One region of the Constrictibacter sp. MBR-5 genome, then DNA from elsewhere that is predicted to be linked to it. Evidence: predicted binding sites of a transcription regulator. Region 1 holds the regulator's gene; the other holds the start of a gene.
The links. The regulator LexA, encoded in region 1, represses DNA repair genes until DNA is damaged. The targets are predictions, from matches to a motif close to ATGTTCTANTTTGGTTC.
Positions count from the first base shown of each region.

Region 2: the regulator LexA is predicted to act here: its motif matches at 3,896-3,912, upstream of ABIE65_RS19945 (S24 family peptidase).

Region 1 is NZ_JBEPTK010000004.1:369,626-374,754, forward strand. It holds gene pdhA (pyruvate dehydrogenase (acetyl-transferring) E1 component subunit alpha) at 1-184, opposite strand, end outside; gene lexA (transcriptional repressor LexA) at 565-1,269, shown strand; gene ABIE65_RS11835 (ComEC/Rec2 family competence protein) at 1,263-3,434, opposite strand; gene gltX (glutamate--tRNA ligase) at 3,503-4,930, shown strand; gene ABIE65_RS11845 (citrate synthase) at 5,007-5,129, shown strand, end outside.
Region 2 is NZ_JBEPTK010000011.1:76,780-81,908, forward strand. It holds gene ABIE65_RS19925 (Hsp20/alpha crystallin family protein) at 1-533, opposite strand, end outside; gene ABIE65_RS19930 (NAD kinase) at 722-1,504, shown strand; gene ABIE65_RS19935 (AbrB family transcriptional regulator) at 1,501-2,601, shown strand; gene ABIE65_RS19940 (MFS transporter) at 2,640-3,812, opposite strand; gene ABIE65_RS19945 (S24 family peptidase) at 4,063-4,860, shown strand; gene ABIE65_RS19950 (DUF2269 family protein) at 4,949-5,129, opposite strand, start outside.

The sequences.
Region 1 (5,129 bases):
ATTTCAGCAGGGTATCGGCGGAGGCGTTCGCCGCAGGCTTCTTCGGCGCGGCGCCCTTCGTCGCAGTCGGCGAAGAGGCTGCCGCCGTCTTGGCCGCCCCCCCCTTCCGGCCGGAACCTTTGTCTTCGCTGTCCTTGTCCGCGCGGGTCTTGCGACTGGCGGAGGCGGTGGTAGCTCGTGCCATGGCCTCTCCCCGCAAGCGCATGTCGGCCTGCGTAGCCTTCCAGAATGAGCTTATTTTGAGATCCTAAGTATCCCGAATTGCGGGAGGTTTCAACCGAGCCTCGGCAGGCGCTCCGTACCGCCCGCCGCGCGGGCGGGCGGCGCCACCGATGCGTCGCCTCTGCAGGTCGTGTGAGCGAGCCCACGCCCGCGGGTGTTTCGTATTGACGGAGAAGGGGAACTAAAATAGAACATACATCGTTGTCGTTTTGTTCTTGCCGCGCAATGTAAGGCGTTGCGCCCTCTCCCGCCGAGGGTGCAACTCGATCAGACCGACGACGTTAGGCTGACCGTCCGAGTTCTCCGCCTCGGGCTCTTTGCTGAACGACCGGAGCCGCAGGCATGCTGACCAGGAAACAGACCGAGCTGCTTCTCTTCATCAACGCCCGGCTGACCCGTGACGGCGTGTCACCCTCCTTCGAAGAGATGAAAGAAGCTCTCTCGCTGAAATCCAAGTCGGGCATCCACAGGCTGATCACCGGCCTCGAAGAGCGTGGCTTCATTCGACGCCTTCCCCACCGGGCCCGCGCGCTGGAAGTGTTGCGCCTGCCCGATTCTGCGGCGCGCAAGGGTGCCGGGCCGACGGCGGTGCCGGCGCCCGCCGACGGCGGTACGCTGATCCAGGGACCGTTCCGTGAGCGGCGGACGCCATCCAAGTCGATCGACGAGGGCGAGATTCCGCTCTACGGGCGGATCGCCGCCGGTACGCCGATCGAGGCGCTCCGCGACCCGACGAGCTATGTCGGCGTCCCGCACGGCATGCTTGGCCGCGGCAAGCACTATGCGCTTGAGGTCGCCGGCGACTCGATGATCGACGCCGGCATCTTCGACGGCGACACCGTCATCGTCGAGGAATGCGACACTGCCGATCCCGGAACGATCATCGTTGCGCTGATCGACCAGGAGGAGGTCACGCTGAAGCGCCTGCGGCGGCATAAAGGGTCGATCGCGCTCGAGGCGGCGAATCCGCGGTACGAGACCCGCATCTTCCCGCCCGATCGCGTCCAGGTGCAGGGACGGCTGGTCGCCCTGCTCCGCCGCTACTGATCGTCCGCGCTGGCGTCCGGATCGCCCGCCTGACCCGTCTTCGTCCAGGGCCGGTCGCCGCGCCGTCCCCGGACGGTTTCGACCGTGACGCCCGCCGGGCTCAGCCAGATCGCGTGGGCCCCTTCGCTACGCAGGTCGCGGTGCCGCAGAAGCCGCGGGCCATTGCACCGTCGCTTCGCGAGGCGTGAAGAGATCGGTGCCAGAAGCACGACCAGATCCGCGTTCACACAGTCGGTATCCATCGCATCCTCGTGACGGATGAAGGCGACCGTCCGGCCTGACCGCCTGTAGAGGCAGGCCGTGATGTCGCAACGCATCGCCCCGCTCTCCGACGCATGTTCGGGCCAAGCCTCCGCAACGTCCGCTCCGGTCTGCCGCATCCAATTCTCTCGCTCAAAGCCGGCGGCGCGAAGCGACGTGAGCAACAGCGTGTCGGCATCGCGGACCGCGACGAGGCGCCCATCCTGGGATAGCAGGATATCGGGCGGCGCGGCCAAAGACGCCATCGCGAGCCCGGCGACCACGGCCGGCAAACCTGCGAGGCGCCACCCCGTGCGCCAGAGGCACAGCCAGAGCCCGCCCACCGCAACCGCCGCCATCCCCGACGGTGGCATGATGACGCCGCGCAGGGCCGATCCGGGCCAGGAGGCCGTCTCCCTGGCCACCCAGGTGATCACGTCGAGCCCGACCGCCATCGCCCGCAACGGCAAGGCCTCTAGGCCGATCGGCATCGCGAGGAGCGCGACGATCCCGCACGGCATCACCCAGAGGCCGGTGACAGGCACAGCGACGAGGTTCGCCGCGACCGAATAGAGTGCCGCCTGATTAAAGTGATAGGCCGCAAATGGCGCCGTCGCCACGGCCGCCACCACCGACGTGAAGATGAGGCCCCCCGGATAGGACAGCCATCTCGAAGCCGGCGGCAGGCCTGCCGCCGCCCGCCGCTCGCGGCGCCGCTTCAGCGCCTCGTATGCCGCCACCAGCGTGACGACGGCGGCGAAGGAAAGCTGGAAACTCGGCCCGAGGACGGCCTCCGGTGTCAGCACGAGAACGATCAGCGCGGCGAACGCGATCGGCCGCATCGACATCTCGAGCCGATCGGCGAGGATCGCCGCCAGCGCGAGCGTCAACATCACGAAGGCCCGCTGTGTCGGTACAGTCGCGCCCGACAGCAGCAGATAGCCCCCGGCGAACAGCAGCGCCACGAGGGCGGCAAGTTTGCGCGTCTGCCATCGCAGCGCGAGGCTGGGAATCGCCGCCAGCCCGGCCCGGACGACGAAGAACACGAACCCCGCGACCAGGCTCATGTGCAGCCCGGATATGGCGAGGAGATGCGCCAGCCCGGAATCTCGCATGGCCGCGATCGTCTCTTCCGAGACCCCGCCGCGCAGTCCCGTGACGAGCGCGTTCGCCAGAGCGCCCCGGTCGCCGTCGAGTACGGCCAGGATCCGCCTGTCGATTCCATGCCGCACCGATGCCACCGCCTCGGCGAACCCGCCCTCAGCGCGCGGCGCGAGGATCTCGACGCGGCCGAGCGCGTATCCGACCGCCCCGAGTCCCACGAACCACGACTGCCGCTGGAAATCGAACCCGCCCGGCACCGCGGGTGTCGGCGGCGGCAGGAGGCGGGCGCGCAACCGCACGCGGTCGCCAGGCTCGGGCGGAATGCTCCGCACGCTGACCCGGAGTCGATGCGGCGTGCGGTCGGACGTGAGACCGACGATCGAAGGATCGGAAAGCAGCACGCGCCAAGCGCTCCCGGACGGCTCGACGGAAGTGACCATCCCCGTCACCGTCACCGGCCCGAGCGGGGCCGCCAGTCGCGGTGCCGCCACCCATGCCGTGCGCACCTGCCCGGCGAGGAAGCCGAGGGTCGTCGCGAGGCATGCGACGCACACCAGCGTCCAGGCAGGCTGGCGCCGCATGGCGACGCACAGCGCGGTGCAGAGCGCCGCGAAGCACCAGCCTAATACCGACGGCGGCTCGTAGGGGAGACTGAAATAGCCGATGATGCCGGCGCCGAGAAAGACGGGCAGCCACAGGAAAAGCCTGTCTCTCTCCGCAGCCAGCGTGACGACGGCTCGGTCGCGCATCCGGGCCAATAGTCTCGCAGCCCGGCGCTCGACATCCCCCGCCGCGTCGGCCGCCGCGCTATTGACGCTCATGCCCGCCCCGTCGATAAAGCGTCGCGCCGCCCGACTCGACTTTAGAGGCCACCGGCCGCCGGAGAAAGATGAGCGTCGTCACCCGATTCGCCCCCTCCCCGACCGGCTTCCTGCACATCGGCGGGGCGCGGACCGCGCTGTTCAACTGGCTCTTCACCCGCCATCACGGCGGGACCTTCCGGCTGCGCATTGAGGATACCGACCGCGCCCGCTCGACCGAACCGGCGATCGCCGCCATCCTCGACGGCCTGTCCTGGCTGGGGCTCGATTGGGACGACGAGGTCGTCTACCAGTTCGCGCGGATGAAGCGGCACGCCGAAGTTGCCAGCCGGATGATCGAGATGGGCCACGCCTATCACTGCTGGTGCTCTCAGGAAGAACTCGCCCAGATGCGCGAGAGCGCCAAGCGCGAGGGGCGGCCGATGCGCTACAACGGCTACTGGCGCGACCGCGACCCGGCCGAGGCTCCCCCCGGAGTCCCGCCCGTCGTGCGTCTCAAGGCGCCCCAGACGGGCGAGACGGTGATCGATGACCTCGTCCAGGGCGAGGTGCGGGTCGCCAACGAGGTGCTGGACGACATGGTCCTGCTCCGCGCCGACGGCACGCCGACCTACATGCTGTCGGTGGTGGTCGACGATCATGACATGGGCATCACCCATGTCATCCGGGGCGACGACCACCTGAACAACGCCTTCCGCCAGGCACAGATATTCATCGCCATGGGCTGGGACTTGCCGCGCTTCGCGCACATTCCGCTGATCCACGGTCCCGACGGCGCAAAGCTGTCGAAGCGGCACGGTGCGCTGGGGGTGGATGCCTACCGCGACATGGGCTTCCTGCCCGAAGCGATGCGCAACTACCTGCTGCGCCTCGGTTGGGGCCACGGCGACGACGAGATCATCTCGACCGAGCAGGCGATCGCTTGGTTCGACCTCGACGGTGCCGGCCGGTCGCCGTCGCGGTTCGACATGGCGAAGCTGACGTCGCTGAACGGGCACTACATCCGGGAGGCCGACGACGCCCGCCTCGCCGGTCTGATCGGGCCGCGCGTCGCCGCCATCGTCGGACGCGAGCTCGACGACGCCGACGGGGCCCGCCTCACCGCGGCGATGCCCGGCCTGAAAGCGCGCGCCAAGACGCTCAACGAGTTGGCCGACAATGCCGCCTTCTACATCCGTCGCCGCCCGCTTCCGATGGATGCCGGCGCATTGAAGCTGCTCGACACGGCCGGTCGGGAAACGGTCGCCGCCGCGGCCGCCGACCTCGCGGCATCGAACGAATGGACGGCCGTCGCGCTCGAGGAACGGATCCGCGCGTTCGCTGAGGCCAGGGACATGAAGCTCGGCAAGGTGGCGCAGCCGCTGCGCGCTGCGCTGACCGGCGCGGGCACCTCGCCGCCGATCTTCGAGGTGATGGAGATCCTCGGGCGCGACGAGGCGCTGGGCCGCCTTGCCGACGCGAGCGGAAACGAAGCGGCCGGCCAGGGCGCGAATTGATAAACGCCGGTGTGAGGTCTATTCTCACCCCCAGAGTAGGGCCTTACACGGCCCCTTCCAGCGAAGGGATGGACGTATGACGGAGCCGAAGTCGAACGAGAACGTTACCGTCGTCGACAATACGACGGGGAAACAGACGACGTTCCCGTTGCTTAGTGGTACGGCGGGGGCGAAAGTCATCGACATCCGAAATCTGTAC
Region 2 (5,129 bases), on a different contig from region 1:
TTCTCCGCCCGCTTCGCCTCCGGCTTCTTCGGCAGCGTCAACGTCAGCACGCCGTTCTTGAAGGTGGCGGCGATGCCGTCCGCGTCGGCGTCATCCGGCACACGGAAGGAGCGCTGGAACGAGCCGTAGCGCCGCTCGGACACGTAGTAGCTGTCCTTCTTCTCCTCGCGCTCCTGCTTCTTCTCGCCCTTCACGGTAAGGATGCCCTCGGCGAGGGAGACGTCGATGTCCTTCTCTTCGCTGCCGGGCAGTTCGGCGGTGATGCAGTATTCGCCGTCGCGCTCGACCACGTCGACCGTCGGCAGCTGGCCGCCGAAGACGCCGGGCAGGCGCCGGCGCGGCTCGACCTCCATGGCGCGGCGGCCGAACGGCATCAGCGGGAAGCCCGACAGGATGTCGTCGAAGGCGCGCTCCATCTCCTCGCGGAGCGACGCGAAGGCGGGGAATGGTGCCGCGGCGGACCTGGGCTCTGCCGGCGACGGCTGGGTCTCGGATTGGGATGTGCTCGAGGCTTTCGCGGGAACATCGTTCATCGCTGCTCTCCTCCGTTGGCGTCGGCGGCGCGCTGGCCGTGACGGTGGCGAATGGATAGCCGCGAACCGGTCGTTGGTCCTTGTCCTAGATCAAATGTTGACCGCGACCGGCAGGCCGCCCCGGGGCTACCATCCCCCCGCCCCTCCGCTATACTCGCGCCTCCCGCCCGTCGCCGGCACGGATCGTCATGTCCGAACCCCGCATCGCCTTCGTCGCGGCCGACAGCGAGGCGGCGCAGCGTGCGTTGACCGAGTTGGAGGCCGCCTACCCGCACGTCGCGCCGGAAGAGGCGGACGTGATCGTGGCGCTGGGCGGCGACGGGCTGATGCTGGAAACGCTCCACCGCTTCATGAGCAACGGCCGCGACGGGTGCGGCAAGCCGATCTTCGGCATGCACCGCGGCAGCGTCGGCTTCCTGATGAACGGCTACGGTCCGCTCGGCCTGGTGCAGCGCGTGGCGCGCGCCCGGCCGGTGGTGCTGACGCCGCTGCTGATGACGGCCCACACCCGCGACGGACGCACGGTCGAGGCGCGTGCCGTCAACGAGGTCTCGCTGCTGCGCGAGACGCGCCAGACGGCGAAGATCCGCATCCGCGTCGACGGCGTCGTGCGCCTGGACGAACTCACCTGCGACGGCGTCCTGGTCGCCACGGCCGCGGGCAGCACCGCCTACAACCTCTCGGCGCACGGGCCGATCCTGCCGCTCGGCACCCAGCTGCTGTGCCTGACGCCGATCAGCGCCTTTCGGCCGCGGCGCTGGCGCGGCGCGCTGCTGCCGCGCGGCGCCGAGGTCACCTTCGAGGTGAACGAGGCCGACAAGCGCCCGGTCAGCGCCGTCGCCGACTATACCGAAGTGCGCGACGTCGTCCGCGTCGAGGTGCGCGACGACCCCGACACCCGCCTGACCCTCCTGTTCGATCCCGAACACGACCTGGAGGAGCGCGTCCTGAAGGAGCAGTTCCTGTCGTGAGTGTAAAGCGCCCCCCGCGCAAGAGCGATTGGCGGCAGCGCATGCCGCTGCTGCTGAAGACCATCGCCATCGGTGCCGTCGGCGGCGCGCTGTTCACATGGCTCAACACGCCGCTGCCCTGGATGCTTGGGGCGCTGGCCTTCACCTCGATCAGCGCGCTCGGCGGCGCCAAGCTCTACCTGCCGCCGGACTTGCGCCGCGTGATGATGATCGTCCTCGGCGTCCTGCTCGGCAGCGCCTTCACGCCGCACCTGCTCGACCAGATCGGCGCGTGGCCCTGGACGCTGCTGGGCATGCTGGTCTTCGTCGTGGTCGGCGGCGGCCTCGCGACCCTCTTCCTGATGCGCGTCGGCGGCATGGACGGGCCGACGGCCTTCTTCTCCGCGGCACCGGGCGGCCTCAGCGAGATGATCCTGATCGGCCCGACGATGGGCGCCGACGAGCGCCAGATCGCGCTGATCCACGCGACGCGCATCGTCATGGTGATGCTGATCCTGCCGCCGGCCTTCCGCATCTTCTCCAGCTACGTGCCGCCGGCCGACCTCGGCTCCGGCGGCAGCATCGTCGGCACCGAGCTGCTCGACCTCGCCATCCTGGCCGCCTGCGGCGTGGTCGGCGCCGTCGTGGCGAAGCGGCTGCGCTTCCCGGCCTGGCAGATGACCGGCCCGATGCTGTTCAGCGCCGTCGTGCATGTCGGCGGCATCACCGCGGCGCGGCCGCCCTACGAGATCCTGGCGGTCGCCCAGGTGATCATCGGCGCCGGCGCAGGCGCGCGCTTCGCCGGCATCGGCTGGAACCAGCTCGCCCGGCCGATGGTGCTTTCGGCGATCACGACGGCGGGGCTGGTCGTCCTGGCCTACGTGTTCGCCCTGGTCATGGGTGCCGCGACCGGTCTCGATTTCCGCGGCATCCTGCTGGCCTACGCGCCGGGCGGCTTCGCCGAGATGAACCTGATCGCGCTGTCGCTCGGCATCGAGGTCGCCTTCGTCGCCATCCACCACACGGCGCGCATCTTCCTGGTCGTCCTCCTCGCCACCTGGCTGTCCCAGCTCTTCTGGAAACGCCCCCGCACCCCCTCGCCCCAGGAAGCGGACTGAGCGGTCGAGCCGACTGAGCGGTCGAGCCGACTGACCGCTCAGACCATCGCCGGTGCGGTGCGCCGCCGCGGCCCGCCGCGGACCAGCAGGAACAGGGCGATGGCGATGTTCAGCAGGTTCCAGAAGAAGCCGTTCAGGAAGGCGGCGTCGTAGGACAGGGTCAGGTCGTAGATGGCGCCCGACATCCAGCCGCCGATCGCCATGCCGCCCAGGGTCGCCGACAGGACGAGGCCGATGCGCGTGCCGGCCTGCGCCGCCGGGAAGAACTGGCGCACGATCAACGCGTAGCTCAGCACGATGCCGCCCTGGAACAGGCCGAACAGCGCCGAGACGACGTAGAGCGAGCCGACGCTCTGCGAGGTCATGTAGAGCAGCAGCGACACAGCCTGCAGCACCGAGCCCAGCAGCAGCGTCGGCAGCGGGCCGATGCGGTCGGCGATCCAGCCCGACGCCAGCCGGCTGACGATGCCGAAGCCCAGCATCAGCGACAGCATCTCCGCCCCGCGCTGCGCGCCGTAGCCCAGGTCGGCACACAGCGCCACGATGTGCACCTGCGGCATCGCCATGGCGACGCAGCAGGAGATCCCCGCCAGGATCAGCATGCCCTGCAGCAGGTTGGGGCGCATGCCGAGCGGCCGCGTCTCGCCGGTGAAGCCGCCGGGCGACACCTCGACGGCGGGCTGCAGCGGCGGCGGCCGGCGCAGCGCCAGGACCAGCGGCAGCATCGTCACCAGGCAGAAGATCCCGATGGCGAAATAGGCGTCGCGCCAGCCCAGCGCGTCGGTCACGCCCTGGATCGCCAGCGGCCAGACGGTGCCCGCCATGTAGGCGCCGCTGGCGCCGATGGCGACCGCGATGCCGCGCCGCCGGTCGAACCACAGCGAGACGCCGGCGATGACCGGCCCGAAGGTGGCGGAGCTGCCGAGAAAGCCGATCAGCACCCCGTGGATCAGCGCGAACTCCAGCAGGCTGTCGGCCCGGCTCGCCAGGACGTAGCCCAGCGACAGCGCGAGGCTGCCGCCGACGACCGGCGCCACGATGCCGAACCGGTCGGCGAGCCAGCCCATCAGCGTCCCGCCGAAGACGAAGCCCACCATGGTCAGCGTGTAGGGCAGCGAGGCGTCCGCCCGGTCGACGCCGAAGTCGGCCTGCACTGCCGGCAGCACGACGACGATCGACCACATGCCGACGCCGCCCAGGGTGCTGAGCATCAGCGAGGCCAGCAGGCGGAACCAGGCATAGGGGCTCTCCGGCTCGCTGAGGGCCGGAGCGGCGGGGCGTTTCGGGCGGGAGATTGTCCTTCTCCTGTTCGCAGCGCCGGCAGAAGCGCCTTCTGCGGTACGCGACGGGCCGGATGATATCGCCGGCTTCCGCCGCTCGCCAGCGGCCGGCGCTCGCCAGCGGCCGGTCTCCGACCGGCGACCTCTAGCCAGCGGGCGGCGCGCCCCCTACCTGCTGCGGATGAAGACGCCATCGCGATTCGGCGACGCCCCGCGGGCCGAGCCCTACCTGCAGCTGGGCGCCGCCGCGCAGAGCTGGCCGCTCGATGTCGGCGTGCGCTTTGCGGCGCTGCTCGACCTGTTCGACAGCCCCGCCGAGGCGGCCGAGATCGCCGAGGTGCCGGCGGACCAGCTGGCCGCGCATGCCCGCGGCCGCGGTGCGCCGTCCTTCGTGGTCGTCGCACGGCTGGCGGCGGCGGCCGGCGTCGACCTGAACTGGCTGTGGTCCGGCGAGGGCGAGATGATGCGGCCCGAGCCCCCCGCGGAAACGGCGCCCGAAGAGGACGAGCCCCCGCCGGAGTCGCTCGACGGCGAGATCCTCGCGGCGGCGGCACTCGCCGACTATGCCGTTCCGCCTCTCGTCGACCGCGGCGGTGACGGCGGAGCCGATGCGCCGCCGGCGGACTGGCCGCAGGCGACCGACGCCGTCGCCTTCCGCACCAGCTGGCTGGCCGAGCGCCTGGGCTGCGGTGCCGACGACATCGTCCTGTTCACGGTGGCCGGCGACGAGATGGAGCCGACCCTGCGCGCCGGCGACCTGGCGCTGTGCGACCGGCGCGACGCCGGCGTCGGCCAGGGCGGCCTCTACGCCTTCGCGGTCGACGACCGCATCGTCGTCCGCCGCGTGCAGCACCGCTTCGACGGCGCCGTCCTGCTGCTCAGCGACGACCCGCACTACCAGGCCGAAGCCCTCCACCCCCAGGACGCCGCCCGCCTCCATGTCCTGGGGCGCATCGTCTGGCACGGCCGCAGCCTGTAGCTGCACCGCAGCTGGGGGCCGGCTTATGCGCTGGATGCGACAAGTGGACTTTATGCTCCCTGACGCATAACGGACGGCATGTGTCTCCTCAAATGTCCGGCTTCGCGACCATCAGCCAGACGATTCCCAGCACGGCGGCGAAGGCGGGGAAGCCGAAGGCGAACCACCAGCGGTAGAGGGCGTGATAGGCGGGCGGCAGCGGTTCGCCGGCCGCCGCGGCGGCGCGGGCGAGGTCGCGCATGCGCCACTGCATCCAGACCACCGGCAGC